One region of the Microbacterium amylolyticum genome, then DNA from elsewhere that is predicted to be linked to it. Evidence: riboswitches for the same ligand, from Rfam matches in the RefSeq annotation. Region 1 holds a riboswitch; each other region holds the start of a gene.

The links. Region 1 has a riboswitch for thiamine pyrophosphate ahead of G6N81_RS08935 (ECF transporter S component). Riboswitches for the same ligand answer to the same signal wherever they lie in the genome.
Region 2: another riboswitch for thiamine pyrophosphate. It lies ahead of thiD (bifunctional hydroxymethylpyrimidine kinase/phosphomethylpyrimidine kinase); the one in region 1 lies ahead of G6N81_RS08935 (ECF transporter S component).
Region 3: another riboswitch for thiamine pyrophosphate. It lies ahead of thiC (phosphomethylpyrimidine synthase ThiC); the one in region 1 lies ahead of G6N81_RS08935 (ECF transporter S component).

What each region holds. Positions count from the first base shown of each region.
Region 1 covers NZ_CP049253.1:1,830,115-1,840,207, forward strand. The annotation lists gene G6N81_RS08920 (ABC transporter ATP-binding protein) at 1-1,602, opposite strand, end outside; gene G6N81_RS08925 (aminotransferase class I/II-fold pyridoxal phosphate-dependent enzyme) at 1,684-2,799, shown strand; gene G6N81_RS08930 (D-alanyl-D-alanine carboxypeptidase family protein) at 2,808-4,658, opposite strand; TPP riboswitch at 4,797-4,904, shown strand; gene G6N81_RS08935 (ECF transporter S component) at 4,900-5,517, shown strand; gene G6N81_RS08940 (ABC transporter ATP-binding protein) at 5,514-6,896, shown strand; gene G6N81_RS08945 (energy-coupling factor transporter transmembrane component T family protein) at 6,893-7,675, shown strand; gene rlmN (dual-specificity RNA methyltransferase RlmN) at 7,687-8,904, opposite strand; gene G6N81_RS08955 (hypothetical protein) at 8,947-9,363, opposite strand; gene G6N81_RS08960 (TIGR03617 family F420-dependent LLM class oxidoreductase) at 9,561-10,093, shown strand, end outside.
Region 2 covers NZ_CP049253.1:728,407-738,499, forward strand. The annotation lists gene G6N81_RS03650 (methionine ABC transporter ATP-binding protein) at 1-376, shown strand, start outside; gene G6N81_RS03655 (methionine ABC transporter permease) at 373-1,122, shown strand; gene G6N81_RS03660 (MetQ/NlpA family ABC transporter substrate-binding protein) at 1,156-1,959, shown strand; gene thiD (bifunctional hydroxymethylpyrimidine kinase/phosphomethylpyrimidine kinase) at 2,006-4,129, opposite strand; TPP riboswitch at 4,177-4,271, opposite strand; gene nadA (quinolinate synthase NadA) at 4,390-5,703, shown strand; gene nadB (L-aspartate oxidase) at 5,700-7,187, shown strand; gene nadC (carboxylating nicotinate-nucleotide diphosphorylase) at 7,187-8,047, shown strand; gene G6N81_RS03685 (cysteine desulfurase family protein) at 8,031-9,158, shown strand; gene G6N81_RS03690 (NUDIX hydrolase) at 9,219-9,869, shown strand; gene G6N81_RS03695 (ABC transporter ATP-binding protein) at 9,870-10,093, opposite strand, start outside.
Region 3 covers NZ_CP049253.1:2,199,257-2,209,349, reverse strand. The annotation lists gene G6N81_RS10710 (sugar ABC transporter ATP-binding protein) at 1-26, opposite strand, end outside; gene G6N81_RS10705 (LacI family DNA-binding transcriptional regulator) at 95-1,108, opposite strand; gene G6N81_RS10700 (winged helix-turn-helix domain-containing protein) at 1,596-2,300, shown strand; gene G6N81_RS10695 (DNA-3-methyladenine glycosylase family protein) at 2,339-3,259, shown strand; gene G6N81_RS10690 (hypothetical protein) at 3,291-3,488, shown strand; gene G6N81_RS10685 (ThiF family adenylyltransferase) at 3,483-4,574, opposite strand; gene G6N81_RS10680 (thiazole synthase) at 4,571-5,353, opposite strand; gene thiS (sulfur carrier protein ThiS) at 5,355-5,597, opposite strand; gene G6N81_RS10670 (FAD-dependent oxidoreductase) at 5,594-6,715, opposite strand; gene thiC (phosphomethylpyrimidine synthase ThiC) at 6,702-8,417, opposite strand; TPP riboswitch at 8,430-8,537, opposite strand; gene G6N81_RS10660 (aggregation-promoting factor C-terminal-like domain-containing protein) at 8,883-9,737, shown strand; gene G6N81_RS10655 (hypothetical protein) at 9,983-10,093, shown strand, end outside.

The sequences.
Region 1 (10,093 bases):
CGTGATGGTGGAGACGCGCTGGGCGACGACGATCTTCGTCACGTCGGGGAGTTCTCGCCACAGCGCTTGTCTCAGCCGGGCGTCGGTTGTCAGGTCCAGGGCGGAGAAGGAGTCGTCGAAGACGAGAACCTCCGGCCGGCGCACAACGGCGCGCGCGATGGCAAGGCGCTGGCGTTGGCCGCCGGAGACGTTTGTTCCGCCCTGAGAGATCTCGCTGTCGAGGCCGCCCGTTCGTTCCCGCACGAAGTCGGCAGCTTGAGCGATCTCGAGCGCGTGCCACAGTTCCTCGTCCGTTGCGTCTTCCTTTGCGAAGCGCAGGTTGGAGGCGACCGTTCCAGCAAACAGGAAGGGGCGCTGGGGGACAAGCCCGATGCCCCGCCACAGAACGGAGAGGTCGGCCTGTGTGACATCGACCCCGTGCACCTGCACGGTTCCGCTGGTGGCGTCGAACAGGCGGGGGATGAGGGAGACGAGCGTGGACTTTCCGGAACCCGTCGATCCGATGATCGCGACGGTCTCGCCAGGGTCGGCACGGAAGGAGATGCCGGACAGCACCGGCTGTTCTGCTCCGGGGTAGATGAATTCGGCGTTGTCGAAGGTGACCTCGCCGGGGCGGGGCATCACCGTGATGGGTTCCGCCGGCGGGACCAGCGTTGTCTCGCTGGCGAGCACGGCGCTGATGCGCTCGGCCGAGACAGCCGCGCGCGGGATCATCATGGCGACGAAGCTTGCCATCATCACCCCGCCGAGAATTTGGCCGACGTACTGCATGAAGGCGAACAGCGTGCCGACTTGCGTGTTTCCGGCATCGACCTCGATGCCGCCGAACCACACCACGCCGGCGATCGTGACGTTCATGATGAGCAGGACGAGGGGGAAGACGAGGACGAAGAGTGAGCCGACTCGGCGACCGATGTCCATGATGTCGGTGTTGGCGACGCGGAACCGCTGCTCTTCGATCGACTCGCGGACGAATGCGCGCACAACGCGGACCCCCGTGAGCTGTTCACGCAGAACGCGGTTCACGGTGTCGATGCGTGACTGGTAGCTGCGAAACAGCGGCACCATGCGACTGATCACGATGGCAACGCCGATGAGCAGAACGGGAATCGACACCGCAAGAATCCAGCTGAGGCCGATGTCTTGTCGCACGGCCATGATGATGCCGCCGATCGACATCATCGGCGCCATGACGAGCATCGTCGCGCTCATCATCGCCAGCATCTGTACCTGTTGAACATCGTTCGTGTTGCGGGTGATGAGAGACCCGGCCCCGAACTGCGACACCTCACGCTCGGAAAACGCGGAAACGCGCGAGAAGATGTCGCGCCGAAGGTCACGGCCGATGCTCATCGCGGCGCGAGCCGCGCAGAAGGTAGCGACAATCGCCGCCAGAATCTGGCCGAACGCCACCACCAGCATCCAGCCGCCCGTGCGAAGGATGTACGGAACGTCGCCGTTGGCGACACCCTCGTCGATCAGTGAGGCGTTCAGGGTGGGCAGGAACAGCGCCGCCAGCGCGGAGACGAACTGGAACACCAGGACACCGGCCAGGAACGGCCAGTACCTGCGCAGGTATCGGGTGAGAAGGCTCAGAAGCACTGCTTCAGTAGACCAGACACCCCTGACACAGGACATCCCCCGAAGGGAGGAATTCGCCGTCACCCGCGCGAGAATGGAGGCATGACAGACCGCCTGACGTTTCGTGCCGCCCACGATCAGATCTCTGTTTTCGAGCGGGCGCGTATTCCCGAGGGCGTTGCGCGTGCCTGTTTTAACGAGCCGCACTTTCCGCCGCTCGACGGCCTCGCTGAGGTCATCGCGGGCGAGGTGCCGCACCTGAACGAATACGGTGGCCGTACTGAGGAGGCCGTGGCTGCGATCGCCGCCGCGCATCGCCGGGAACCGGACGAGGTACTGCTCGGTTCCGGCAGCATGGACCTGATCCGGGCCGTGATCGCATCCGTCTGTGAGCCCGGCGACGACGTGATCTTTAGCTGGCTGACGTTCGAGGGATACGTCTCCGCCTGCCACGCGTCGGCGGCAACGCCCGTGATGGTCCCGACAACCGCAGACGGCGGGCATGACGTCGACGCGATCCTCGCTGCGATCACCGATCGCACGCGCGTGGTCCTCGTCGCCAGCCCGAACAATCCCTCCGGGCGCCCCCTGATGCGGGAGCAGTTTGATCGGCTTGTCGCCGGGGTCCCACCACGTGTGATCCTGGCGCTGGACGAGGCGTACAGCGAATACGCCTCGTCCCCACGCGCGGCCTTTGGCGCCAGCCTTTTCGGTGATGGCGACCCCGTTCTGCCGGAGAACGTTGTGATCCTGCGAACACTCTCGAAGGCCGCGGCGCTCGCCGGAATCAGGGCCGGGTACGCACTCGCGGCCCCGCGCGTGATCGGGGGGATCGCCAAGCTCCGCACACAGCTCAGTGTCGATCGCCTCGCTGTCGCCGCCGCCTGGTTTTGCTTCACGCGCGACGGCCTCGACCAGATCGAGGACCGCGTCGAGTGGGTGAAAGCGGAGCGTCAGCGCATCGAACGCACGCTTCGAGATCGTATGGAGAAGGCGGAGATCGAGGGGCGGCGGCACATCGCCATCCCGCACTCCGACGGTAACTTCGTGTGGCTACCGGTGGGCGAGAAGGCAGACGAGCTTCATGCGACCCTGCTTTCGGACGCCCGGATCCTCGCCCGTTCGTTTCCCGGCGTCGGGCTGCGCTATACCGTCGTCGAGGAAGACGTCAACGCTCGCTTTATCGAGACCGTGACGGCCTGGGCAACCACCCCGTAGCGGCCCTCTCAGCCGCCGATTCCGAGCAGTTCGAGGGGGTGGGACAGGCGCCACTGAATGCTCGGCGGGGTGAATGCGTCGGTTGTGCGCAGTTCGACCTCTGTTTCGTCGAGCTGACCGGAGATCGTCGCTGTTCCGACCGAGCGGTCTGCCCGGTCGCCAACGCGCACCGTGAACTCGCCGAGGTCGATCGTTGCTTCTTCGCCGTTCCACAGGGTCAAGACCGCGTCCTGGCTGGTGACAACCTGTGTTTGCGCGCCCCAGGGCGCGGTCACGGTCGCAACGACGGTGCCGCCGGGCAGGGCCTCGATGGGTTCGAGGCCCGTGACGACGGCGTTGAGAAGATCGCGGCTGATTGACTCCTGCAGGTCATGATTCGGCTGCTGCATGACCGCGGCGTAGGCGCGCGTAACGCCATCGTCGCCACGATCGATGTCCTTCGCGGTTGTGAGGTTGTAGCTGACGGACTCCCAGGTGTCGAGGTGTCCGGTCTTAATGCCCACGATGCCCGTTTCGTTGATCAGCGGGTGGGAGTTCTTCACCTCGCCAGCGCCGGGGATATCGGTCTCCGCCTGCGCGACGATCTCGGCGATCACCGGGTTTGCGAGCGCGAGCTCCGACACACGGAGCATGTCGCTCGGCGTCGAGCGGTTGTCTGGGCTGATGCCGGTTGCGTCGACGACAACGGTGTTCTCGAGACCGTTGCGCTCGAGCCAGGAGATGACGGAGATGCCGTACGCATCGCGGTCGTAATCCCAGAGCTGGTCGACAAGCTTGTTGGCGTAGTTCCCCGCGGAGCCCATGAGGATTCCTTCGAGGAGCTGGAAGTACGTCAGCGTGCCGCCGACGGGAACGTCGAGGGCGGATTCGTTGCGCCACCGCAGATCGTTCGCTGCCTGCTGATCGAGCCATCCGAACTCATACATCGGCCCGTCTTCGCCCGGGGCGAGCGGCTGACGCTCGAGCAGAACAAGAGCGGTGATGACCTTTGTGAGGCTGGCCATCGGAACCGGCGTTTCCGGGTTTTCTTCGGTTGCCGAGGAGACGACACCGTCGATGCCCTCGATCGCAACGGCCGCATAGCCCTGATCCGGCCACGGCATCGACATCGGCGCTCCGGTCGGGGTCTCCAGCGTGGCGCTGGCGATGTCGGGGCCGACGTTGTGCAGCGGCCACACGGCGAACGCCACGACGTAGGCAACCGCGAGAACGATGGCCGTGAGGATCGGAGCGAAGATCGCGCCCACCCAGCGCCGGCGGCGGGGGACGATGTCCGACACCTGACTGATGACCGGCACCTGCCCGGTTCCGACGTTCTCAGCCGTGAGCCACGCGAGAGCGCGTTCGGCCTGGTTGTCGGGAGAGCGCGGAACGTACGCCGTGCGGATCGTTAGCGCCTGCGGGCTTTCCGGCGGAGTCGAACCGGCGGCGGGCTCGGGGCTGTCGCTCGGCGCGGGGGGCTCCTGGTTCACGGTGTCCTCCGGTGCGTCGTTCTGTGTGGTGTCAACAGCGTCAGCGGGCTCGGCCTGTGGGACCACCCTGTCGCCCGTGATCTGCGGCAACGTTGCTGTTGCCGTTCCCAAAAGGATGTGGAGGTCTTTGTCCGAGGAGGGGGACTTCCGGCGGAAGCCTCCGAACATCTCACCGATCAGGCGAATTGAGTCGGTCTGCGGCTGCGCATCGTCGGAGAAACCCTCGGACTCGGCGTTGGTCGCGATCGGCGGGGTATCGGGGCGCATCGCGAAAAGGTCGGTGAACTCCGACTCGTCTGACGTCGGGGCAGGAATGTCTTCCGAGCGCGCCTCGTCCATGGCACGCTCGTCGCCACCGGGGCGCTCGGGATCCTGTTCACTGCTCACGCGCTCAACTTACTTCACACACCTCGCGGTTTCACGGAGAACACCACGTCGGCGCCTTACGATCCGGCGACGATTCTGCCCCCGCGTATAATTTGTCATCGCCGACCGAATACGTTTGGTGACGGGCCCGCTATCGGCCCACAACACCACGGGAGTCCGCATCGTCGGGCTGAGAGGGCGCGTATCGCGCCGACCGTCGAACCTGATCCGGATCATGCCGGCGCAGGAAGGGAAAACAAGAATGTCTACGTCTTCAGATCAGCGCACCGTCACGCCCCGTCGCATGCAGTGGCGTGTTGTGGACATCGTGATCGCGAGCATCGTGGCCGTCGCCTGTGCCGTGATTTTCGTCGTGTGGAACACGGGATACAAAATTCCCGGCGCCTTCGTCGAATCGCTGCTGCCCGGGCTGAACGGACTGATGATCGGCCCGTGGCTCATCGCGGGTGTTGTGGGTGGTCTGATCGTGCGCAAGCCCGGTGCCGCGGTCTACACCGAGACCGTCGCCGCAACGATCTCCGCTCTCATCGGTAACCAGTGGGGGCCGATGACGATCGTGTCGGGCCTCGCACAGGGAATCGGTGCCGAGATCATTCTCGCGATCTTCCTCTACAAGCGCTTCGGTCCCCTCGTGGCGATGCTGGCGGGTGCAGCTGCCGGTCTCGGTGGCGGCATCAACGACCGCATTAGCTGGTACGCCGGTGCGGATACCGCGTTCACGGTGATTTACATCACCTGCACGACGATTTCGGGCGCGATCATCGCGGGCCTCGGCGGGTGGGCGCTCGTGCGCGGGCTTGCCGCAACGGGTGCGCTGAATAGATTCGCGGCGGGTCGCACGGCGTCGAAGCGCGTGTGACGCCCGCTCGCATTGATGCCCGCGGGTGGGGGTGGCGCTACGCCACCCGCATCGCGTGGGCAGCGCGGGATCTGAACCTGACGGTCGAGCCCGGGGAGCGTATCCACCTGACGGGTCTGTCCGGTTCCGGGAAGTCCACGGTTTTGCACGCGCTTGCGGGCGTTCTCGGCGCGGACGACGAGGGCGAGCAGGAGGGGCACCTGCTGATCGACGGAACGCCGCCCGAGGCGGCGAGAGGCCGGACGGGGTTGGTGCTCCAAGACCCCGATACGCAGGCCGTGATGGCGCGCGTCGGTGACGACGTGGCGTTCGGTTGCGAAAACCTGGGCATTCCGCGCGACGAGATCTGGCGGCGTGTGGAGGAGGCGCTCGACCTCGTCGGGCTCGATGTTCCCCTCTCGCATTCGACATCGGCGCTATCGGGAGGGCAGAAGCAGCGGCTTGCGCTGGCGGGAGCGCTCGCAATGCGCCCCGGAATTCTCTTGCTGGACGAGCCAACGGCCAACCTCGACCCCGACGGCGTTGTCGAGGTGCGCGACGCCGTTGCCCGGGTGCTGGAGCGAACCGGCGCGACGCTTGTCGTTGTCGAACACCGTGAAGATGTCTGGGCAGAGGTGATCACCCGTACGGTGCGGCTCGGTCCGCCAGCAGCAGTCAGTGGCTCGCAGCTGAGCATCGACGGCGCCGATACCTCTGCGCCGTCCGATGTGCTGCTGTCGGCCCGCGATCTCGTCGTCGGCCGTGTGAAGGGTCAGGCGGTCACGGGCCCAACGGACCTGGATGTGCGCGCCGGTGAGGTGCTGGGCATCACGGGCTCGAACGGCGCCGGAAAGTCGACTCTCGGTCGCACCATCGCCGGACTTCTCCCGGCAATCTCGGGGGAGGTGATCGCGGCCGATGCGCTCCGAGACGGGGCGAAGAAGAACCCGATGCGGTGGTCATCGGCGCAGCTGCTCACCCGCATCGGCACGGTTTTGCAGTCGCCCGATCACCAGCTGCTGGCCTCGACGGTGCGGAAGGAGCTTGAGGTCGGGCCGCGCGCCCTCTCCCTCCCGGAGGATGTCATCGCCGAGCGCACCGAGGAACTGCTTGATCGCCTGCGCCTCACCCGCCTTGCCGAGGCGAATCCGCACACCCTGTCGGGCGGTGAGAAACGGCGCCTCACGGTGGCGGCAATGCTTGCCACCCGGCCGCGGGTCTGCGTTCTTGACGAGCCGACCTTCGGACAAGACCCGCGTACCTGGCGCGAGATGGTGCAGATCATCCACACGCTGGTGTCGGGTGACGAGCCCATCGCCGTTGTCGCGATCACACACGATCGCGAGCTCCTCGATGCCCTCGGCGCCCGAGAACTGCGCCTCGAAGGGGCCGTACGGTGATTCCGTCGATCGTCGAGGCGCGCGGCCCGCTCGCGCGCATCAACCCGGTCGCGAAACTGGCCGCCGCTTTTCTCATCGCGTTTCCGCTGATCGTTTCTGTGGACTGGGTGTCCGGCGTCACGGCGCTTCTTCTCGAAATTCCGCTGTTCATGCTGAGCGGCATCGGCTGGCGCCGGTTCTGGCTGCGCACCCTACCCGTGTGGATCGCCGCCCCTCTCACGGGTGTCACGATCGCGCTATACGGACAGGAAAGCGGCCGCGTTTACGCCGACTTTCTCCTCATCACCATCAGCGATGGTTCCCTGGAGCTGGCCGCCGCCACGTTCTTCCGCGTTCTCGCGATTGCTCTGCCCGGCGTGGTGCTGTTTGCCGATGTCGATCCGACGGATCTGGCTGATGGGCTCTCGCAGCGCGCGAAGCTGCCGGCGCGCTTCGTTCTCGGCGCGCTCGGTGGGCTACGCCTGGTCGGCCTGCTGATCAGCGACTGGCGCGAGCTCGAGACCGCTCGCCGGGCGCGCGGCGTGGCGGATCAGGGCCGTATCCGCCGCCTGATCGGCATGGGGTTCGCCCTGGTCGTCCTCGCCATCCGACGCGGCTCCCATCTGGCGACGGCGATGGAATCGCGGGCCTTCGGCGCCGACACCGCTAGGTCGTGGGCGCGCGAGAGCCGCTGGGGCGGGGGAGAGTGGTTGCTGATGGCCGCGGGCGTCGTGATCAGCGCGACCGCGATCACCGTTTCCGTCCAGACGGGCTGGTACAACCCGATTTTCGGGCGGTAGCGCCGCGTCGTTTACGCGGGCAGCGCTGCGGCGCGTTCGTCTTCTTCTGTGACGACCAGCTGGCCGCACGCACCGTCGATCTCTTTTCCGCGGGTGTCGCGGATGGTGGTGGGGATACCGCGATCGTTGAGGATACGAACGAACTCGCGCTGGGCGGGAATCGTGGAGGCATCCCACACGGAACCCGGCGTCGGGTTGAGCGGGATGGGGTTCACGTGCACCCAGCCCTTTCCGCGCTCCAGCAGGCGGTCGGCAAGAAGCTCGGCGCGCCACGGGTGGTCGTTCATGTTCTTGATGAGCGCGTACTCGATCGACACGCGACGCCCGGTCTTGTCGAAATACGCACGGGCCGCGTCGAGAACCTCGTCCACCTTCCAGCGCGAGTTGACGGGGATCATCTCGTCGCGGAGGGTGTCGTCCGGCGCGTGAAGCGACAGCGCGAACGTGACGGGGATGTCTTCTTCTGTGAGCTTGCGGATCGCGGGCGCGAGGCCCACGGTCGACACCGTGATTCCGCGGGCGCTCATGCCGAGACCCTGCTGTTTGTCGATCATGACGCGAATGGCCTGCATGACCCGCGCGTAGTTAGCGAGGGGCTCACCCATGCCCATGAAGACGATGTTGCTGACGCGCTCGGCGCTGTTGTCGCCCTCGCGCTTTCCGCCCAGCTCGCCGGCGGCGATGATCTCGTTGGCGCGCACGATTTGGTCGACGATTTCGGCCGCCGACATGTTGCGGGTGAGGCCGTTCTGGCCGGTTGCGCAGAACGGGCAGTTCATGCCGCAGCCCGCCTGCGAACTCACACAGAGCGTGATGCGCCCGGGGTAGCGCATGAGAACGGACTCCACGAGCGCGCCATCGTGCAGCTTCCACAGGAACTTGATGGTCTCGCCGCCATCGGTCTGCATACGACGCACCTCGGTGAGGAGGTTGGGCAGCATGCCGGCAACGAGCTCAGCCCGGCCCTCCTTGGGGAGGTCGGTCATCTTTTCCGGATCGCGCGTCCAGCGGTCGAAGTAGTGCTTGGCCAGCTGCTTCGCTCGGAAACCGGGCAGGCCAAGCTCCTTCGCCTTCGCGATGCGTTCCTCGGGAGTGAGATCGGCGAGGTGAACGGGAGGCTTGCCGCGCTTGGGGCTGGAGAACTGCAACAGGGGACGCCCCTGGGCATCCTTGCGCTGCTCCCAGCCCTCGGCCTTGGGCTTGACCTGGCGAATTGGCGACGGCTCCATGCCATCAACGGTACGGGATGCGGCTGACAGCCGGATGGAGCGTTAGCCGCAGTGCGTCTGCAGCTCGGTGAGACCGTTCGTCATCGAGGTCTGTGCGGCGTCGAGGGCGGTGATGTCGATCGCCTCGGGGTCATCCGCGCTTGCGGTGACAGCGACGATGATCTGCCCGTATCCGTCAGCGAACTCACTGAACGCGGCGGACACGTCCTCCTGGGTGACCTGGCCGTCGATCTCCTGCACCTTGTTGTTGACCGTTTCGAGAGCGGTAACGGCGCCCTCGGGGTCGGTCATGATGCTGCCCATGGCCTCCTGGGCCTCCATCTGGACGGTGTTGAGCTCGTCTTCGATGATCTGGCAGGCGTCGGCAACGCTCTGTCCGCCCGAGCAGGCGACGAGGCCGGCGGGAACGAGGGCGAGGGCGCCGGCAATGGCGGCGATGCGTGCTGTCGACTTCTTCATGGGTGTCCTTTCGTTCGGAGGAGAACAACAGGACGCAGGCGAACTCCCCCTTTCGCCTGCATGACCACTCTGGCCCAGGCACGCTGGTGTTGCAAGGCGAGAGCGCGCGTCGCGCGTCGCCAAGCGCCGCAGGACGGCGATTGTGGGGGATCGCCAATCAGATCTGTGCCGCGCGCGTCGCGTGGCACGATGGCGGAATGCGCATCGACATCGGAGTCCGCGACGCATCGCCGGCAGCCATTACTTCCGCCGCGGAACGCGCTGAGCAGGAGGGGTTCGACGGTATCCAGGTGCCGGAGCTCGCACACGATCCGCTCATCGCGTGCACGATCGCCGGTTCTCGTACCGAGCGGATTCATACGGCGACCTCCATCACGGTCGCCTTCGCCCGGAGCCCCATGACGGTCGCACAGGCCGCCAATGACGTGCGCCTCGCGACGAACGGGAGGTTTTCTCTTGGCCTCGGTTCCCAGGTGAAACCGCACATCGAAAAGCGATTCTCGATGCCGTGGTCGGCACCAGCCCCGCGCATGCGGGAGTTCATCGGCGCTGTGCGGGCGATCTGGCGGTCGTGGGAGACGGGCGAGAAGCTCGCCTTCGAGGGGGAGCACTATCGGCACACCCTGATGACGCCCATGTTCAGCCCCGGCCCCAATCCGTTCGGAACGCCAGATATCTGGCTGGCGGCCGTCGGACCCGCGATGACGAAGCTCGCCGGCGAGGCAGCCGA
Region 2 (10,093 bases), 1.1 Mb from region 1:
CGTCGTCAAACAGATCTGCACATCGGCAGCGCTCATGCAGCATGGCCGCATCGTCGAGGGCGGGCGACTGCGGGACATTCTCCTGCGCCCGGGCTCCCTCATCGCGCGGCAGCTGTTTCCCCTCGGAGAGGCACCGAGGTCGCCCGGCACCACCGTGCTCGACTTGACGTTCACGGAGCTGACCGCGCAAGACCCCGTCATCGCGCGCCTCGCCCGCGAACAGGGGCTCGACGTTGGTCTGCTCGGAGCGGCAATCGAGACGATCGATGGCGAACAGACGGGACGCACACGCCTGGCTCTTCCGTCCGGTGCCAATGTGGATGCTGCCGTCGCCTCGCTACAACACCAAGGAATCGTCGTGGAGGTCGTCGCATGATCGACACATCGAGCCCGGACTTCTGGCCGACGCTTCTGGCGAATCTCTGGAAGGCGACGTACGAGACGCTCTACATGGTGGGTGTGACGATGATCGTCACGTTCATCGTCGGCCTCGCGCTTGGCGTTCTTCTCGTCACAACCGATCGCGGTGGCGTACTGCAGGCGCCGTTCGGACGGCGCGGACTCGGCCGGGGAATCAATGTTGCGCTCACGATCGTCGTCAACCTCACGCGATCGATTCCCTTCCTCATCCTGATGATCGCGCTGATCCCCTTCACGCGATTGCTCCTCGGCAGCGCATTCAGCACGACAGCGGCCATCGTCCCGCTGTCGATATGCGCGATTCCGTTCTTCGCCCGGCTCGCGGAGATCTCACTGCGCGAGGTCGACCCCGGCAAGGTGGAGGCCGCGGAGGCGCTCGGATCAACGCGCTGGGCGATTGTGTCGAAGGTGCTCATCGCCGAGGCGCTTCCCGGCATGATCCGCGGATTCGCCACGACAGTGGTCTCGATCATCAACTTCTCCGCGATCACCGGCACGATCGGCGCGGGAGGACTCGGCGATCTCGCTGTTCGCTACGGGTATCAGCGCTACAGCACGGAATACATCATCTGCGTCATCGTCGTTCTCGTTGTTCTGGTGCAGGCACTCCAGTCATTCGGTGAGTGGCTCGCGAAACGCCTCGACAGAGGTCGCAGCGCAGACCGCCCGGCCCCCGCTTCCGCCCGGCAGCCCGCCAGCTGACCCGCACTTTCACAGCACCCGAAAGGACACACCATGTCTCGCTTTACGCGCCCCACCATCGGTTTCGCCGCCGCCGCGGCCCTCTCGCTCACACTCGCTGGATGTGCCGGCGGTGAGGGCGACGATGAGAACACCCTCTCGGTCGGTGCCACTGCGATGCCCGCCGCTGAGCTGCTGCGTTTCGTCGCGGATGAGCTGGCGCCGGACGCCGGACTCACGATCAACATCCAGGAGTACAGCGACTACAACACGCCCAACCCGGCGCTGTCCGACGGAACGAACGACGCCAACCTGTTCCAGCACGAACCGTTCCTGCTGATGTACAACGACAACGCGGACGACGACCTCACGGCGGTCGGCCCTGTCTACCTCCCGCCGCTGGCCCTGTACTCGCAGACCGTAGATTCGATCGACGACCTGCCGGACGGAGCGAGTATCGCGCTGCCGAACGACCCGTCGAACGAGTCCCGCGCACTGCTGCTGCTCGCGGATGCTGGTCTGATCGAGGTGAACGACAACCCCTCGACGGTGTCGGACATCACGGCCAACCCCCGCAACTTCCGCTTCGACGAGGTTGAGGCGGCCAGCCTGCCGCAGGCACTGCAGGAGAAGGACGCCTCGATCGTGAACTTCAGCTTTGCCGCTCCCGCGGGTCTCTCCAGCGAGCTGCAGATCTTGACGGAGGGTCTCGACAGCCGCTACTTCAACGTTCTGGCCACGCGGGCCGAGCTCGCTGACGACCCGCGCATCGAAACGCTGTATGAGCTGCTGACGTCCGAAGAAGCAGCCGCCTGGCTCGAGGAGGCATACGACGGCCTGGTGATTCCGGCCGAGTAAGCCACACGGCAATGGGCGCGTCCTTCGGGGCGCGCCCATTGCCGTCCTATCGCGAGACTAAGACGCGCGGGCGCTGGGCGAAAAAGTCCTTCTCGAGCTCGGACGAGCGCGTAAACGCGGACATCATCCTCGCGAGCCCCGCATCGGACTCACGCCGCGCCGCACGTCGTGCCACCTCGATCGCCTGCTGTGTGGCACGGGTGAATGCCGGGTCGCCGTACGTCGCGAGCCAGTCAGCGTATGGGTGTCCCTCAGAGGAGGCCGCGGCAAGCCTCCTGCCGAGATCGTCGTAGATCCAAAAGCACGGAAGAACAGCGGCGACAAGCAGCGCGTAGTCGGACGCCTCTGCCGCATCACGCAGGTGCCGGAGATACGCGGCGGTTTCGGCAGATTCCTCTGCGCGGGCATCAGCGCCTCGTGAGCGGTGAAGCTCCATCTCTGCGACCAGACAGCCCTCAGCGGAAGCGGCCCAGAAGTCGCGTTCCTCGCGGGTGGGGGCCAGATCTGCCGCGCTCCGCAAAACCCGTGCATACGCCTGGAGGTAGAGCGCGTCCTGCTGCAAATAGTGGTCAAAGCGTTCGGCGGGGAGCGTTCCCTGGGCGAGTTGACGAACGAAGTCTCCGGCATCGATATCGGCGCGAATCTGGGCGATCTGCTCCCACCAGAAATCGGGCTCGGCGGCGAGGCGTGGCGGACGCGCGCCCGTGCGGATCGCGTGCGCATGATCGAGCGGCCCGTGCCCGCCGGGGCCGCCGACCGCGAGCGTGTCCGCCGCGGTGATCGCTCCGCGCAACCAGTCCCGCGCGAGCCGCGTCGACCATGCCCAATCACCGGTGCGAGCCTGAAGTGATGCCAGCGCGGATGACAACGAGCATCCCGTTCCGTGGGTGTTCTCGGTGACGATCCGGGGGCCATCCATCTGAATGATCGGCCCGTCCGTCCCCACGAGGGCGTCGGGGCAGGCGCTTCCGCGCAGATGCCCGCCCTTAGCCAGAACCAGAACGGCGTGCCGCGCGGCAAGCGCCCTCGCCTGCGTCAGAGCCTCGTCCCATGTTTGTGCGACGTCTCCGCCCGTGAGTGCCGCCAGCTCGACCAGATTCGGGGTGACGACATCGGCGCGATCAATCAGGGCGAAGAGCGCGCGTTCCGATTCGTCATCAAGAAGCCGGTCGCCGCTTGTTGCCACCATGACCGGGTCGAGAACAACGGCCGGTATGGTGCCGAGCCCGTCGAGCCAGGTCGTCACCGTCTGGATCACATCGGCTGTTCCGAGCATGCCGATTTTGATGGCATCGATCGTCACATCGCTCGCGATCGCATCGAGCTGTGCGCGAAGAAATGACAGCGGGGGCACGTGCACTCCGCTGACGCCCTGGGTGTTCTGTGCTGTGAGCGCCGTGATAGCGGCCATGCCGTATCCACCCGTCGCCTGAATCGTCTTGAGGTCGGCTTGGATACCGGCGCCTCCCGACGGATCAGAGCCGGCGATCGCGAGGATGTTGGGAACGGGCGCCGAAACGCGGCTCCATTCTCGTCGGAGCTCGCGCGCCGCGCCCGCAGGGTCGTCCGCCAGGCAGATTGCGCGAACGACAGCGACTCCGTCTGCTCCGGCAGCATAGGCGTCAGCGGCATCGCCGGGGCCGAGCCCACCAATCGCCACACAGGGAAGCCCTCCGGCGCTGGCAATCGCACGTGCGAGCCCGTCCCAGCCGAGGGGAACGGGGTGATCGCGCTTTGTCGGAGTCGCACGCACGGCTCCGGTTCCGAGGTAGTCGACGGTTCCGGGAGGCAATGCCCGCACGCGGTCGAGGTTCTCGGGTGTGCTGGCGCTCAGGCCGATGATCGCGTCGGGCCCGACAATCTGCCGCGCCGAGACCGGGGGGACGTCGCTCTGTCCGATGTGGACGCCATGGACGTCGGCACCGGCAGCTCGGGCTGCGAGGTACACGTCGATGCGGTCGTTCACGACCAGCGTGGCGCGCCCCGCGTTCGCCTCGGCGCAGGCGATGACGACCTCGAGGAGCCGCGTTGCCCCGACGTCTTTGCCGCGCACCTGCACGATTGTCGCGCCGCCGTCAACAGCAGCACGCACGACATCAGCCGCGTCGCGGTGATCCAGCGTAGCGAGGTCCGCGACGAGATAGGTGCTCAGGTCGACGGGACGCCTCATGAGGCGTCCCCGCTCCGGTTTTTCGCGGTCTTTCGCCCTGTGGCGTTGTGCATTGCCATCGACATCCCTCCGCTCGCGTCAACGAGATCAGGTTCATCGGGTGTGTTCTCAGTCCCCGGCGGGGACACCCCGTGTCATCTCGACGACCCTATCGGAACCGTGAGTTTCGCCCCGCATTTGCCCTTATGGTCAGATGCACCTAACCTGACCTCGCACCCTTCGCGTCATTTTGACCAATACTCGCGAAACCGAGGAAGAACATGGCCGCACAGCAGATCACCCTTCAGGAGCGCCCGTCTGGCGCGTCCGTTGACGAACAGATCCGCCTCATCGCGGCCGGCGGAGCGGGCGATACCTGCTCGTCCGATCTTGCCGATGCGCCATGGTCCTTCGATCAGGTTCCGGGATACGGGCCGGGATCATCGATGGGTGACGTCATTCCCGCTGGCGCTCCTCGGCAGGGTGAGCTTCCCGTTCGCTACCGGACAGCGTCCGACGAGGAGCTCACGGAGCGAATTGTCGCTGCGAAGCAGACGCTCGGAGACCGCGTTGTCATCCTCGGCCACTTTTATCAGCGGGACGAGGTGGTGCAGCACGCCGACTACGTCGGCGACTCGTTCCAGCTCGCTCAGGCCGCAAAGGCACACCCCGAGGCCGAGGCGATCGTGTTCTGCGGCGTCCACTTCATGGCAGAAACCGCTGACCTCCTCTCCGGACCCACGCAAAAGGTCATCCTCCCGAACCTGGCCGCGGGCTGTTCCATGGCGGACATGGCGGATATCGATCAGGTCGAAGACTGCTGGGAGCAGCTCGCCGACGTTCTCGGGGATCTCGATACGCCGGACGAGGATGGTCTGCTCCCGGTGATCCCTGTCACCTATATGAATTCCTCGGCGGCCATCAAGGGCTTTGTCGGCCGTCACGGCGGAATCGTGTGCACATCGTCGAACGCGCGCACCGTTCTCGACTGGGCGTTTCAGCGTGGTCGCCGGGTGCTGTTCTTTCCCGACCAGCATCTGGGACGCAACACGGCAAAGGCGATGGGGGTTTCCCTCGATCAGATGCCGATGTGGAATCCGAACCGACCGCTCGGAGGCTCAAGCGCCGAGGAGATCGCGGAGGGGCGCGTGATCCTCTGGCACGGCTTCTGCTCCGTTCACCGCCGGTTCACGGTTGACCAAATCGACAAGGCTCGCGCTGAGCACCCGGGCGTCCGCGTGATCGTCCACCCCGAGTCCCCGATGGCGGTTGTCGACGCGGCAGACGAATCGGGATCGACCGACGTCATTCGTCGGGCGATCGAGGGCGCGACCGAGCCGACGACATTCGCGATTGGCACCGAAATCAACTTGGTTCAGCGCCTCGCTGCGCAGAACCCGCAGCACGAGATCTTCTGCCTCGACCCCGTCGTCTGCCCCTGCTCGACGATGTACCGCATCCACCCGGGCTATCTCGCCTGGGTACTGGAGGGTCTCGTGGACGGAACGGTTCAGAACCAGATCGAGGTCCCCGACGCGGTCGCCGACCCGGCTCGCGTCGCGCTCGAACGGATGCTTGAAGCGAAGCCGTCATGACCCACGTTCTCGTGGTCGGTTCGGGGGTCGCGGGACTGACAGCCGCTCTGCACGCCCGGGCTGCGGGAGCGAACGTCACCGTTGTCACGAAAAGGCGGGCGGATGACGCGGCCACATCCTCCGCACAGGGAGGAATCGCTGGTGTTGTTTTTCCCGGCGACACGCACGAATCTCACGAGCGCGATACGCTCCGCGCAGCCTCTGGAATCGCCGATGAGGCTGCTGTGTCGCTTCTTGTCCGAGACGGAACGGACCGGATTGCCGAGCTGATCGACAGGGGTGTCGCCTTCGATCGCTCCCCCTCCGGAGAACTCGCGGGAGGCCTCGAAGGCGCGCATTCCTTCGCACGGATCCTGCACGCAGGAGGAGACGCAACGGGACGCGAGATTCAGCGCGCTCTGCTGGCCGCGACCCGGGCCGAATCCATCACCATTCGAGAGAACCTCACCCTCGTCGACCTCGTCATCGTGAACGGGGTAACGACGGGAGCCGATGTGATGAGCGCGGCAGGTGTCGTCACGCGGATCAGCGCGGACGCGGTCGTTCTGGCCACGGGCGGAGCCGGCCAAGCGTATGCGCACACAACGAACCCCTCCGTTGCCACGGGCGACGGAATCGCCGCCGCCATCCGCGCCGGCGCCGCGGTTCGCGATATGGAGTTCGTTCAGTTTCACCCCACAACGCTCGCCGACGGTGGGACGTTCCTCGTCTCTGAGGCGGTGAGGGGCGAGGGCGCGGTTCTCATCGACGAGTCCGGCCGGCGTTTTACCGCCGATGCCCATCCCGACGCCGAACTCGCGCCACGCGACGTTGTCGCGAGAGCGATCGCTGAGGCGGAAGCTTCCCAGGACGGCCGCCCCGTGTTGCTCGATGCGACGGCGCTCGGCTCAGAGTTCCTCGCTCGACGTTTTCCCACGATCGACCGCGCCGTGCGCGAGCGCGGCCTGGACTGGGGGCGTCATCCGATCGCCGTGCGGCCCGCCGCTCACTATCTGATGGGCGGCGTCGAGGCGGATCTTCGTGGACGCACGAGCGTCGAGCGCCTTTTTGCTGCCGGAGAGGTCGCCCGCACCGGAGTGCACGGCGCCAACCGGCTGGCCTCGAACTCGCTTCTCGAGGGGGCCGTGTTCGGGGCGATCGCTGGCCGAACTGCCGCGGCGGTCGCACCGAACCGCTCACGGCGATCCCGGCCCATCTCCCGGACCGTTCCTGCGCGCCGTCACGCGGCGTTCGATCGGGGCAAACTCCAACAACTCATGTGGGAGTCAGCGGGGCTCGTGCGCAGCGGCGAGCGACTCGGAGCAGCCAGCAGGACGATCGACGCCTGGCTGCACGATGTTCCCGAACCGGTGTCCCCACGAGAGGTCGAGGATCGCAACCTGCTCATCGTTTCCCGCGCTATCGTCCATGCGGCCATCGTGCGTCGCGACTCCGTCGGAGCGCACGTAAGGTCAGACACCGAACGCTCCTTGGAGGCCGCCTGATGCTCACCGTACGTCAGATCGACGGTGTGGTCGCCGCCGCGCTCGATGAGGACGCCCCCTGGGGAGATCTCACCAGCGAATCTCTCATCCCGGCCGACGCCACTGCCCGAGCTCTTCTTGTTGCGCGCGAGGGCGGGGTGCTCTCGGGCATAGACCTGTTTGCCGCGGCGTTCCGACTGACCGACCCGCGCATCACGGTAGAGACGCACGCGCAGGATGGCGACATGTTCGGCGAAGGAGCGCAGCTGGCAACCGTCACCGGACCGGCTCGCGGCATTCTCACGGCCGAGCGCGTCGGGCTCAATCTCACTCAGCGCATGACGGGGATCGCCACGCTGACGAATCGCTATGTGCGTGCCGTTGTCGACACGCGTGCCCGTATTGCAGATACGCGAAAGACCACGCCGGGGCTGCGCGCTCTCGAACGGCACGCCGTTCGCTCCGGCGGCGGAAGCAACCATCGCTTCTCCCTCTCGGACGCTGTCATGGCGAAGGACAATCACCTGGCGCTCTTAATGCGGGGGGCAGAAGGATCGCTCACCGATGCGCTCCGCAATGTCCGCGCGCGACTGCCGCACACGGCGCATCTCGAGGTGGAGGTTGACCGCGTCGATCAGATCGAGGCCGTCGTCGCCGCCGGCGTCGACACGATCATGCTCGATAACTTCTCGGTCGATGATCTTCGTACCGGTGTTGCCATCGTGGATGGTCGTGCCGTCGTCGAAGCATCGGGAGGGGTTTCGCTCGACACCGTTGGCGATATCGCGCGAACGGGTGTCGATGTGATCTCCGTCGGCGCGCTGACGCACTCCGCGCGGGCTCTCGACCTCGGCCTGGACATCGATGCTGTACCTCGATAACGCCGCCACGGCGCCCGTGCGTCGCGAGGTACTCGAGGCGATGACGCCTTTTCTGACGAGCGAGTTCGGCAATCCCTCCAGTAGCCATCAGATCGGAGAACGTGCGGCGGCGGCCCTCGCGGACGCCAGGCGGCGCGTCGCCCACGTGCTGGGTGTCCGCACGAATGATGTGATCTTCACCTCCGGCGGCACGGAGGCGAACAACCTCGGCATCAAGGGCATCGCTATCGCGGCGGGGCTAGAAAGCGGCGCTCGGCACATCATCACGGCCCCGATCGAGCACTCTTCCGTTCTCGCCTCGGTCGACTACCTCAGCCGTGTTCATGGCGCCGAGGTGACCTTCCTCCCCGTGGATCTGAACGGCCGGATCGATGAGACCAGCCTGGCGTCCGCGCTGCGCGATGACACAGCCGTTGTTGCCATCGGTCACGCAAACAACGAGGTTGGAACCGTGCAGCCGATCGCGGAGATATGGGAGATCTGCCGAAAGGCGCGCGTCCCCCTGCACATCGATGCCGTTCAGGGCATCGGGTGGTGCCCCGTTCCTCGCGGGGACGCGATCGCTGTTTCCGGTCATAAGATCGGCGCACCAAAGGGAACGGGCGCCGTCGCGATTCGAGCGGGGATTCCTCTCGAACCGCTGCTGCACGGCGGCGGGCAGGAACGCGGGCGACGATCAGGAACGGAGTCCGTCGCCGGAGCCGTCGGCCTCGCGACCGCCCTCGAACTCGCCGAGACGGAACGGGCGGAGGCCGCGCCGCGACTTTCCGCCATCCGCGACCGGTTCATTACCGACGTTCTGCGGCAGGTGCCGGGAGCCCGTCTGACGGGTCACCCCAGGGACCGACTGCCGCACGTTGCCAGCTTCACAATCGACGGTGTCAACGGCGAAACGCTCCTCCTCGATCTTGAACAGCGCGGCATCACGGCCTCCAGCGGATCCGCGTGCTCCGCGCGCAACACCGAGCCCTCCCACGTGCTCCTGGCTCTGGGCATGGACGAATCGACTGCTCGCACCGCGCTGCGCTTTTCGCTTCCGCGAACGCTGCGCGCCGACCTCACTCCCGTTGCGACGGCACTCAGCGAAGCGGTTTCCTCCCATCGCCTCTGACGAACGAAAATGTAGGCTCGAAGAGTGCACACACCGCTGAATCACGACATACGCATTGCTGTGTCAACGGTGATCTTCTCGTTGCGTGCGCGCACAGAGGGGGATTCTCTGATGATTCCCCTCGTCAAGCGCACACGAGATCCCCATGACGGAATGTGGGCGCTTCCCGGTGGGTGGCTCCGCGAGGATGAGGGTTTGGAAGACGCCGCAAGCCGCACCCTCGCCGAAACAACGGCCCTGGCACCAACGTGGCTCGAGCAGCTCTATGCGTTCGGCGACGTGGAGCGCGCGCCGACCCGTGTTGTGTCGATCGTGTACTGGGCTCTGCTCCGCAGCGATCACGTCGAGGCACAGCGCGCCGCCGACGGTGCGCCAGACAATGTCGAGTGGTTCGACGTCGATGACCTCCCGGCCCTGGCGTTTGATCACAACGCGATCGTGGAGTACGCCGTGTGGCGACTGCGCAACAAGGTCGGCTATAGCCGGATCGCTGCTGGCCTGCTGCCCGATGAGTTCACCCTGGCGGAGCTCCGCTCCGTGTACGAAACCGTTCTCGGCAGCCGCCTCGACCCGTCGAATTTTCGCCGGCTTCTGGAGGGCTCAGAAGCGCTCGTTCCCACAGACAGCTTTCGCACGGGCAATCATCGACCCGCCCAGCTGTTCCGGTACAACGCGGGCCCCGATCTGTCGACCAGGGGGCCGATCGCCTAATCAGCGATCGAGGTTTCTCGTCGCTGCCCTTTGCTCCGCGGCGAGCGCGGCGTAGAGACCGCCTCGCCCGAGGAGTTCATCGTGGGTTCCGGATTCCACGATCCGCCCCTCTTCAACAACGTGGATGATATCTGCGTCGATCACGGTCGAGAGGCGATGGGCCACCGTGACGGTCGTCCGTCCTCGTGCCGCGGAATCGATCGCCTCCTGCACCACCCTCTCGC
Region 3 (10,093 bases), 370 kb from region 1:
AGGTCATTCAGGGCTCGTGCGCGCACGGCGGTGCTCCCTCGCATCGCGGGTCCGGCGTCAGGGTCGCCGGCGACACCCTCATGGTACGCACTCCTCACCGAGATCGTGGCGCCGCCGTGGATCCGCGGGCGATCAGCTCGACCGGGACAAGCGTTCGCTGCGGGATATCTTCGCCTTCCGCCGCGGCGCGCAGCGACTCGACGACGACGCGACCGAGTTCCGCAAAGTTTTGGCGAACTGTTGTCAGCGGCGGAAGCGTGTGCCTGGCGAGCTCAAGATCATCAAAACCCACGACGCTGATGTCCTCGGGTACGCGAATGCCCGCTTCGTGCAGTCCGTGCAGAATGCCCATCGCCATCTGATCATTGGCCGCAAAGATGGCCGTGTAATCCGGGATCCGGGTAAGACGGCGTGCCCAGTCATAGCCGAAGTCAGACGACCAGTCGCCAACGACGATTGGGCGTTCGCGATGTCCCCATTCCTTCATGCGCGCGTGAAAGGCGCGCTCTCGCGCACGCGCGTCGAGCCAGTCGAGCGGCCCCGCCACGTGCACAATGTCGCGGTGACCCAGGCCGACAAGATGATCGACGACGAGATCGGCGCCCGACCGCTGATCCGCTGATGCGGTCAAGAACGTCGGATCCGAATCAGCCTTCACAACGAGAACGGGAACGTCAATGCGGATGCGGCGTAGCGCGGCGACAGAGGATGATCGCGGCGCAACAACGCACAAACCGTCGATTCCCTGCGCCGTGAGCTGGCCGACAGCTTCCGCAGTTCCGAGGCCCTCTTCGCTCTGCAACGCGACCGAGGTGACGGAGTAACCGATCGCGCGCGCCGCAATTTCGACGTACCGCAGCGCGGACTCCGGCCCGGACATGGCGGCGCTTTCGATCATGACGCCGATGCGGCGCGTGCGCCGAGTGGCCAGTTCCCTCGCCGCGCTGTTCGGCCGGAAGTTGAGTTCTTCGACGACTTCCATCACGCGCTGCTTGGTGCTCTCGCGGACGGAGGGGTGTCCGCTGAGAACGCGGGAGACCGTCATGTGCGAGACGCCGACGAGGCTGGCGATGTGACGGATGTTGATCCGCTCGGGGGCATCAGCCATGCCGTCATCCCTTTTCTGCGTTGCGCCGCGACCTGGTGTAAGCGCGGATGTCGCCGTCGCGGCACCGCGACCATCACGATGTTACCGGGATCAGGAACGCGGCGCTGGCCCGGCCATCTCGCACAAGACAGCCCTATTCAATAACGCAGATCCATCATATTCTGCGCGTTGTCGCTGACACCTCGCGACATGGTTTGACACGCCGCGATACGGCAGGTAACAATTGCCAACATGACGAACATTACGCGCACTCTGTCCGCCCTGGAGGCGAACGGACTTACCGGGATCATGATGCCCGGTCGCGTTGTCATGTGCTGTCGAATGTGTCGCTGACCTCTCCGGCAGACCGCATCATGAACGGACCGTCGCCCCTTCCCGCGGCGCACCGGTCCGAGCGAGGAGCATCGCTCCCGCACGACGCGCATTGTGCGCACCTCACGACAGCAGGATCTTTTCTGATCCGCCCTCCGCAAGGACTCTTCACATCATGAACTCCCTCGCAGCACGACCTGCTCACCCCTCATCCCAGCCCGCTCAGCCCGCTCCGGCACCCCGTCCGGCGCCGCGCACAGGTCAGGGAACGGCCCTTCCTGCCGGCACCGAACCTCGTGGCTTCGCCCTCTACGTCGGACTTGATGAGGCCGCCGCGGCAACAGACGGCGTCAGCCTCAATGTCATTGTCGACGCCCTGCGCCGAACGGTGGCCGAGCTCTCGCCCCGCGCCGAGACCTATGCAACCGTCGCACTCGCGCCGCAGCAATCCGGTGGACGCGATATCGACGTGGTCCGCCTGGCGCTGAAGGAGCCCGGTGCCGTTGCCCGCGCCGCCGCTGACAAGCCCGACCACAATCGCGATCTGGGCGTGCTCGTCGACATCTCGCGCAAGCGCGTCGTCATCGACGGCGAGTCGGCTGCTCTGACGTACAAGGAGTTCGAACTGCTCCAGTACCTCGTTCTTCGCGAGGGACGGACGATCGACCGTTCCGAGCTTGTCGATTCGCTGTGGCAGGCTGACGACGGCGACGCCCCCGGTGTGCGCACAATCGATGTTCACGTGCGCCGGCTCCGCTCCAAACTGGGCCGCTTCGAAGACATCGTCCGCACCGTGCGCGGCGTCGGCTACCGTTTCGATCGCCACGCAGATGTCACGATCCGCTACGGCGCAGGCGCCCCCTCCCCCGACCGGTTCTAGCAACACCGCTGTCAGGGGCGACGACGTACCCTGACGCCGTGGACGTCTCGCCCCTTCGCACCGACTATCGGCCGCGCCGCGCGCTCGATCTCGCGGCAACGGCCGGGGTGTTTCAGCGCGGCCCCGGCGACCCGGCGCAGCGCTCGCACGCGGGAGTGATCTGGCGCGCAACGCGCACACCGCTCGGCGCGGCAACAACAGCCCTCGCGCAGCGCGCCGATGGCAGAGTCAGCATCGCCTGCTGGGGGCCAGGAGCCGAGTGGGCAATTGCACAGGCACCGGCTCTGTGCGGCGCAGAGGATCAGCCGGACCCGTTCGATGCTGCCCGGCATCCCCTGATCGACGCCACGTATCGGCGCAATCGCGGACTCCTGATCGCCCGCACCGACCTGGTCCTCGATGCCGTGGCACAGGCCATCATCGAGCAGAAGGTCACGCTGCGCCAGGCGTTCGGGGCGTGGCGCCGGCTGGTGACGAGGTTCGGCTCGCCCGCTCCGGGGCCCGTTCCCTTTCCGCTTGTCGTTCCGCCGTCCGCGTCCGGGTGGCGCCGCATTCCGTCTTGGGCGTGGCACGCCGCTGGGCTTGAACCCCCGCAGGCTCGCACCCTCGTGCAGACGGCCACGCGCGCTGACTCCCTGATCCGCGCCATCAATGCCGCGCCGCCTGACGGTCAGGACGCCATTCTCCAGTCACTCCGCGGCATTGGCGCGTGGACTTCAGCCGAGGTACGAACACGCGCGTTCGGAGACCCCGACGCCGTGGCCGTCGGTGATTTCCATCTCTCCCATCACGTGGGGTACGCGCTCACGGGTTCCCGCACCGACGATGACGGCATGCTCGCGCTCCTCGAACCGTGGCGCGGTCAACGACAACGAGTTATTCGGCTGATTCTGCGTTCGGGAGCCACCGGCCCCCGTCGCGGGCCTCGTCTCCACATCGAAGATCACCGTTCACGGTAGCCGCAGCACCAACATCGGACACAATAGACATATGTCCCGTCGCACGCGCTCGGTGCTCATCGCGGCCGGCCTTTTCGCCCTGTCGATCCTCGTCGGCGTCATTCTCGAAAGCGTCTGGCTGGGGGTCTTTCTCGGGTTGATCGTCGGCGTTGTCGCCCTGATCGGCATGCAGTCGAAAAAGGGCGGCCACCAGGGGCTAAGCGACGACGACAACGGTGCCGCGCTATGACACGCGGCAGCTCGCGCTGTGCTCCCCCCAGGCGGCAATGCCGCCCATGAGTGAACGGATCGGCGTCGCGGTAAACCGCTCGCTGAGCACCATCGCCGCACGCTCCGACCGCACCCCTGCCGCGCAGAACACCACGATGCTGCGGCCGGTCTCCACGGCATGAGCGACCTCCCGCGGAGGCGCGAAGCCCGCCTCGATGTCGCCGCTCTCCCACCGCACGGAGGGGGTAATCCGGCCCGGCTCATCCGGAGCGCGAACATCGATCACGAGTGGCGAGTGTTCCCCGGCGATCTCTTCGCGCAGCGCGGAGGCCGTGATGATTCCGGGGGCCGAAGCCACAACAGAAGGCGGACGCAGAACAATCTCGCGCCATGTGGCCGTCAGCGCATCGACGATCGCGAGACGGCCGAGCAGGGGACGGCCGGTTCCCGTGATCAGTTTGATCGCCTCTGCCGCCATCTGATTGCCGATGATGGCGCACAGCGGGCCGAAAACCCCGGCCGTTGCGCAATCGAGCGCACCGCTGGGAACGTCCGGGAACAGATCGCGGTACCGAGCGCCCCTCGCCGCCCAAAACACGCTGACCTGTCCCTCGTATCGCAAAACGGACCCCCAAACAACGGGCACACCAGCGGCAGCCGCGGCCTCGTCAACGAGATAGCGGGTCGCGAAGTTGTCGGAGCCGTCGATGACGAGGTCGTATCCGGAGAAAAGCTCGCTCGCGTTGTCCGCGACGAGGCGCACAGAATGCGTTTCGACGACAACATCGGGGTTCATCCGCCCCACTCCGTCGCGCGCCGACTCCGTCTTCAGCCGGCCGATATCGCTCACGCCGTGGAGAAGCTGCCGCTGCAGGTTGCTCGGCTCCACGCGATCGGCGTCGACAATTCCGAGCGTCCCGATTCCGGCTGCTGCGAGGCCCATCAACGCGGGAGCACCCAGTCCGCCCGCGCCGATCACGAGAACGCGGGCGGAACGCAGGCGGCTTTGCGCTGATTCCCCCATCCCCGGAAGGATGATCTGTCGCGAGTAGCGCTCCCTCTCGTGCGGAACGAGCGACCATGCGGGCTCGACAATAGCCGTCATAGCGCCGCCTGGGCGAACTCGGCCATGCCGTCGGTCGGCGACGAGGCGAACGCAAGACGGCGGCGGGGAATTCGGCCGGCGGTTGCCGCCAAGTGACCTGCTGTTACGGCATGACGGAAAGCCGTTGCCATGCGAACCGGATCATGTGCGCGGGTCACGGCGGTCGCGAGAAGAACCGCATCGCAGCCCAGTTCCATCGCCACAGCGGCGTCCGACGCCGTTCCCACGCCCGCGTCGAGAACGACGGGAACCGTGGCGCGAGACGTGATCAGTTCGATGTTGTGCGGGTTCAAAATACCCAGGCCGGTTCCGATGGGCGCCCCGAGGGGCATCACTGCGGCAACCCCCGCCTGTTCCAGGCGCAGGGCTGTGACCGGATCATCGTTCGTGTACGCGAAAACGCAGAAGCCGTCTTCCACCAGGCGCTCGGCAGCGTCCAGCAGCTCCACCGCGTCGGGAAGCAGCGTCTCATCATCGGCTACCACTTCCAGCTTGATCCAGGACGTCCCGAACGCCTCCCGCGCCAGCTGCGCTGTGAGAACCGCTTCGCGCGATGTGCGGCACCCGGCAGTGTTGGGCAGAAGCCGAATGCCCCGCTCACGAAGCAGCGCGTACAACGAGCCGTCCTCGTCAGCGCCGTACCGGCGAATCGCCACCGTCGTTATCTCTGTCCCCGACGCATCAAGTGCTTCGCCCAGAACGTCCAGGCGCGGAGCGCCGCCCGTTCCGACGATCAGACGAGACGACAGGGGAACGCCATCGATTATGAGGGGTTCCATCTCAGCCCCCCTGCGCTGCTGTGATGACCTCAACGCGGGACCCCGCCTCGAGCGCGCGAGCCGACCACTCCGTACGCGGAACGACAACGCCGTCGACGGCGACCGCGATGCCCAGCGGTTCTCCCCCGTCGCTCGGCTTTCCCTCCGCGTCGATCGTGCGTCCGGTGAGTTCGGCGACCGCGTCGGACACGGCAGCCCCTGGTGCCAGCGTGAGGGCGCTGCCGTTGACGGTGATATCGATCATGCGGTTACTCCTTCGAGAGGTCGTGTCGCAAAGCGTGCGGGCGAAAGCCGGGAGATGTCGACGATCGGCGGGGTTCCGCTCGTGATCGAACGAATGATCGCGCCAATCAGCGGAGCCAAGAGGACGCCGTTGCGATGGGTTCCCGTTGCGGCAAGCAGGCCATCGCCGAGCCGACCGACAAGAGGAAGGTGATCGCGCGTCGACGGCCGGGCGCGCGCAGTCGCCTCGATAAAGCGGTACTCCTCGACGGCAGGGACGAGCTCGATCGCATCGCGCAGCAGCGCCGCCACCCCTCCTGCCCACACCCCGGGGTCGCGATCCTCGCGCTGTGTGGCACCGATGACAACCGTGCCGTCGGGCCGCGGAACAACATAGACGGCCCTCCCGCGCACCCAGCCCCGCACCGTTCCGGAAAGGCGGGCGGCCGCGGGGGCCCGCAGGCGCAGAATGTCCCCGTGTACGGGGCGCACAGCACCCGAAAGCTCCGCGGCGCCGAAGCTTCCTGTCCCGACGGCGATAACCGTTTCGTCCGCGCGGATCTCACGACCGCTCGCGAGCCGCACGCCGCGCGTGCGCCCTGCCGCACCGCGCAGGAGGCCCTCGGCCGGCTCGCGAACGACGCGATCGCCAAGTTCCTCTCGCACAGCGGCTGCGAGAGCGCGTGGATCGACGCGGTGATCGTGCTCGGCCACAAGTGCACGCGACAGCCCCGGTGCCAGAAGGGGCTCGGTCCTTCGCGCCTGCGCCATCCCGATTCGGCGGGCTGCCCCGTTCGCCAGTGGAATCAGATCGTCCAAACGTCGCGCATCGGCGGAGTCAAAGCCAACGAGGAGCGTCGCGGAGCGCTCATAGGAACACCCCGCGGCGCCGCCGGGCAGGCCGTCGACGAACGACGGGTACTGCTCGGCGGCGACCACATGCAGCGCATGGGCCACGGCTTCGGTGTGCTCCAGCTCTCCGAAGGGGCTGAGCATACCGGCCGCGGCATACGTCGCCCCGGAGCCGGGATCGGGGTCGACGAGAGCCACGCGGGCTCCCCCGCGCGCGCAGCTCGCCGCTACCGCCGACCCAACGATTCCGGCGCCGACGACAGCGACGTCAACGTCAGACGCGAACACGGGGCTCGTCGAGATAGACCGTGGCTCCCGATGCCACGAACTCCTCCGACTTGCGCCGCATCTCGACGATCGCTTCCTGTTCTTCCGCGTTACCGAAGCGATCACGGATGTCCTGGGAAATACGCATCGAGCAGAACTTCGGCCCGCACATCGAGCAGAAGTGCGCCGTTTTCGCCGGCTCGGCGGGCAGCGTCTCGTCGTGGAAGTCCTCCGCCGTGTCGGGGTCGAGTGACAGCGCGAACTGGTCACGCCACCGGAACTCGAACCGCGCCTTCGACAGGGCGTCGTCGCGCTCGTGAGCGCCGGGGTGGCCCTTCGCAAGATCAGCGGCGTGAGCGGCGATCTTGTACGTGATCACACCCGTTTTCACGTCGTCGCGGTTGGGAAGGCCGAGGTGTTCCTTCGGCGTGACGTAGCAGAGCATCGCCGTTCCATAGCGGGCAATTTCCGTGGCGCCGATGGCGGACGTGATGTGGTCATAGCCGGGAGCGACATCGGTGACGAGCGGACCAAGCGTATAGAAGGGGGCACCGGAGCACAGCTCCTGCTGACGCTCAACGTTTTCACGAACCAGGTGCAGCGGCACGTGACCGGGGCCCTCCACCATGACCTGAACGTCGTACTCCCAGGCGCGGTGCGTGAGTTCGGCAAGCGTGTCGAGCTCGGCGAACTGTGCCTCGTCGTTGGCGTCAGCCGTTGAGCCGGGGCGCAGCCCGTCACCGAGCGAGAACGACACGTCGTACCGCGCGAAGATCTCGCACAGCTCATCGAAGTGCGTGTACAGGAAGTTCTCCTGGTGGTGCGCGAGGCACCAGCCCGCCATGATCGAACCGCCGCGCGAGACGATGCCGGTGACGCGCTCTGCGGTGAGGGGCACATAACGCAGCAAAACGCCCGCGTGGATCGTCATATAGTCGACGCCCTGCTCGCACTGCTCGATCACCGTGTCGCGGAAGATCTCCCACGTGAGGCGGTGCGCTTCTCCATCGACCTTTTCGAGCGCCTGGTAGATCGGAACCGTGCCGATCGGAACGGGCGAGTTGCGCACGATCCACTCTCGCGTCGTGTGGATGTCGTCACCCGTAGACAGGTCCATCACGGTGTCGGCGCCCCAGGTGGTCGCCCAGCTGAGCTTGTCGACCTCTTCAGCGATCGAACTGGTGACGGCAGAGTTTCCGATGTTGGCGTTGATCTTCACCAGGAACGCCTTGCCGATGATCATCGGCTCGGCCTCGGGGTGATTCACGTTGAGGGGAATGATCGCGCGCCCCGCGGCCAGCTCGCTGCGCACGAGCTCGACATCGCACCCCTCTCGGAGGGCGACGTAGCGCATTTCCTGGGTGATGATTCCCTGACGTGCGTAGTGCATCTGGGTAACGGTGCGGCCGTCAAGGGAGCGGCGAGGCCGGAACGTTTCGCCCTGCCACTCGGCAGAAGCGGCGCCGCGCCGGGCCGCGGATCGGCCATCGTCCTGCAAGTTGCGTGGCCGGCCGTCGTACTCTTCTGTGTCGCCGCGCTCACGAATCCAGGCTTCGCGTTCACGGGAGATTCCCCGCACGGGGTCCCCACCCGGCCCCTCGGTGCGATAGGTGTCGAACGGAGCGTTCTCCTCGCCATTCGGCGAGTTCGTGAGAGCGATACGGGTGACCGGCACCCGGATGTCGTTCTCGTCGTCGTGCAGATAGGCGACCGAATGGGTCATTTCACGGGTGCGCAAATTATCGCTCCTACTTCCTACGTCGGCATGATCCGAACAGGTTCGACGGTCGCGGGCAGCGTTAGCCCGATCTCAGCCCCTGCTGGGACTCCCGTGTGGACGCCGATCACGTTAGCAGGAACTGTCGTCCTCCCCCACATTCACCTCTCTCGCAGAGAACTCAGAGGCACGTGTCGTTATCGCGTCGTTACCAAAGGAGGTGACCCTCCGCGATCGCCGTCATCCCGCGGATCACACGCTGGGAGCCCTCTTCCCAGGTTCGAGCCTCCGCACAATGCTCGACACCCCGTTTTCACCCCGAAACAGGTGTTTTCTTCGCGCACGTTCAGTTTCGATGCGCATCGTCGTAGGCCGGTGCCGACAGGCCCATTCTCCCCACGACGAGACGCGCGACGCGTCTCCTCCGCGGAACCCGATCCGCACGACGACGCTTTGGATAAAACACCCTCCATGACTTCGCACGACACTCCTCCCCTGCTCACGCCCTACCCCCGGCCCAGCCACCTTCGCCTGCTCCGCAAGGAGCGCGAAGTACGCCGGAGTCGCATCACCATCGCTGCTGTTCTGACCCTCGGCGTTATCGCCGCCGGAACCGGAACGGCATTCGCGACAACGGGCGCGGCGTCGTCAGGGCGGAGTGTTACGGCGACCGTCGCGCTTGCCGACAGCGCCACCGCGGCGCACGCGGAAGCCTCCATCGCCCAGGCGAAGGAACTCCTCGAACGCGCGGATGATTCCGTTGAGACGGATGAGCTGACCGCCGTCGTCAGCTACCTCGAGGACGCAGCAGGCATGCCGGCAGTCGTTGCCCAGAGCGTCACCTCTGACGCTGCCGCCGTAATCGCCAGCGTCTCCGAAGAGGTTGAGGCGGCGGAAGCAGAGCAGGCTCGCCTCGCAGAAGAGGCCCGCAAAAAAAAGGAAGCGGAAGAGGCCGCGGCGAAGAAGAAGGCCGAAGAAGAGGCAGCGGCTGCGGCGGAGGCCCTCGCCGCCGCCAACACTCCCGACGGAGCGCGGGCGGTTGCCCGCACAATTGCCGCGGACACCTACGGCTGGGGCGAAGACCAGTTCCAGTGCCTCGACCAGCTCTGGATGAAGGAATCCGGCTGGAACTATCAGGCGCAGAATCCCTCGAGTGGGGCCTACGGAATTCCACAGTCGCTGCCCGGAAACAAGATGGCGTCCATCGCGGACGACTGGGCCACCAACGCGACAACGCAGATCACCTGGGGCCTGGAATACATCTCGTCCGTGTACGGAGCACCGTGCGGCGCATGGGGGCACTCGCAGGCGGTCAACTGGTATTGATCCGTCACGGAAAACCATCAGTGGGGCTCGGCACAGTGCCGGGCCCTGCCTGACTACCCGGACGCCGCAGCACTGGCGGGGGCGACGCTGGCACGAGACCATGTCCAGGCCGAGCGTAGGACGAACACCAAGAGCAGCACCTCGACTCCGATGGCCAGGCCGGAGTAGAAGGCCCATTCCCAAGACTCGCCTACCGCGTTGAACACCGAGTACGGGATGAGGAGCGTTGCGACGACGGACTCAGCATGCGCCGACTCGCTGGTGTGTTGGGCGCGGGCGCAATGTCGCTCTATCACTACGTGGCGAACAAGGACGAGCTGCTGGATGCCATGATCGACCTCGTCTTCGAAGAGATC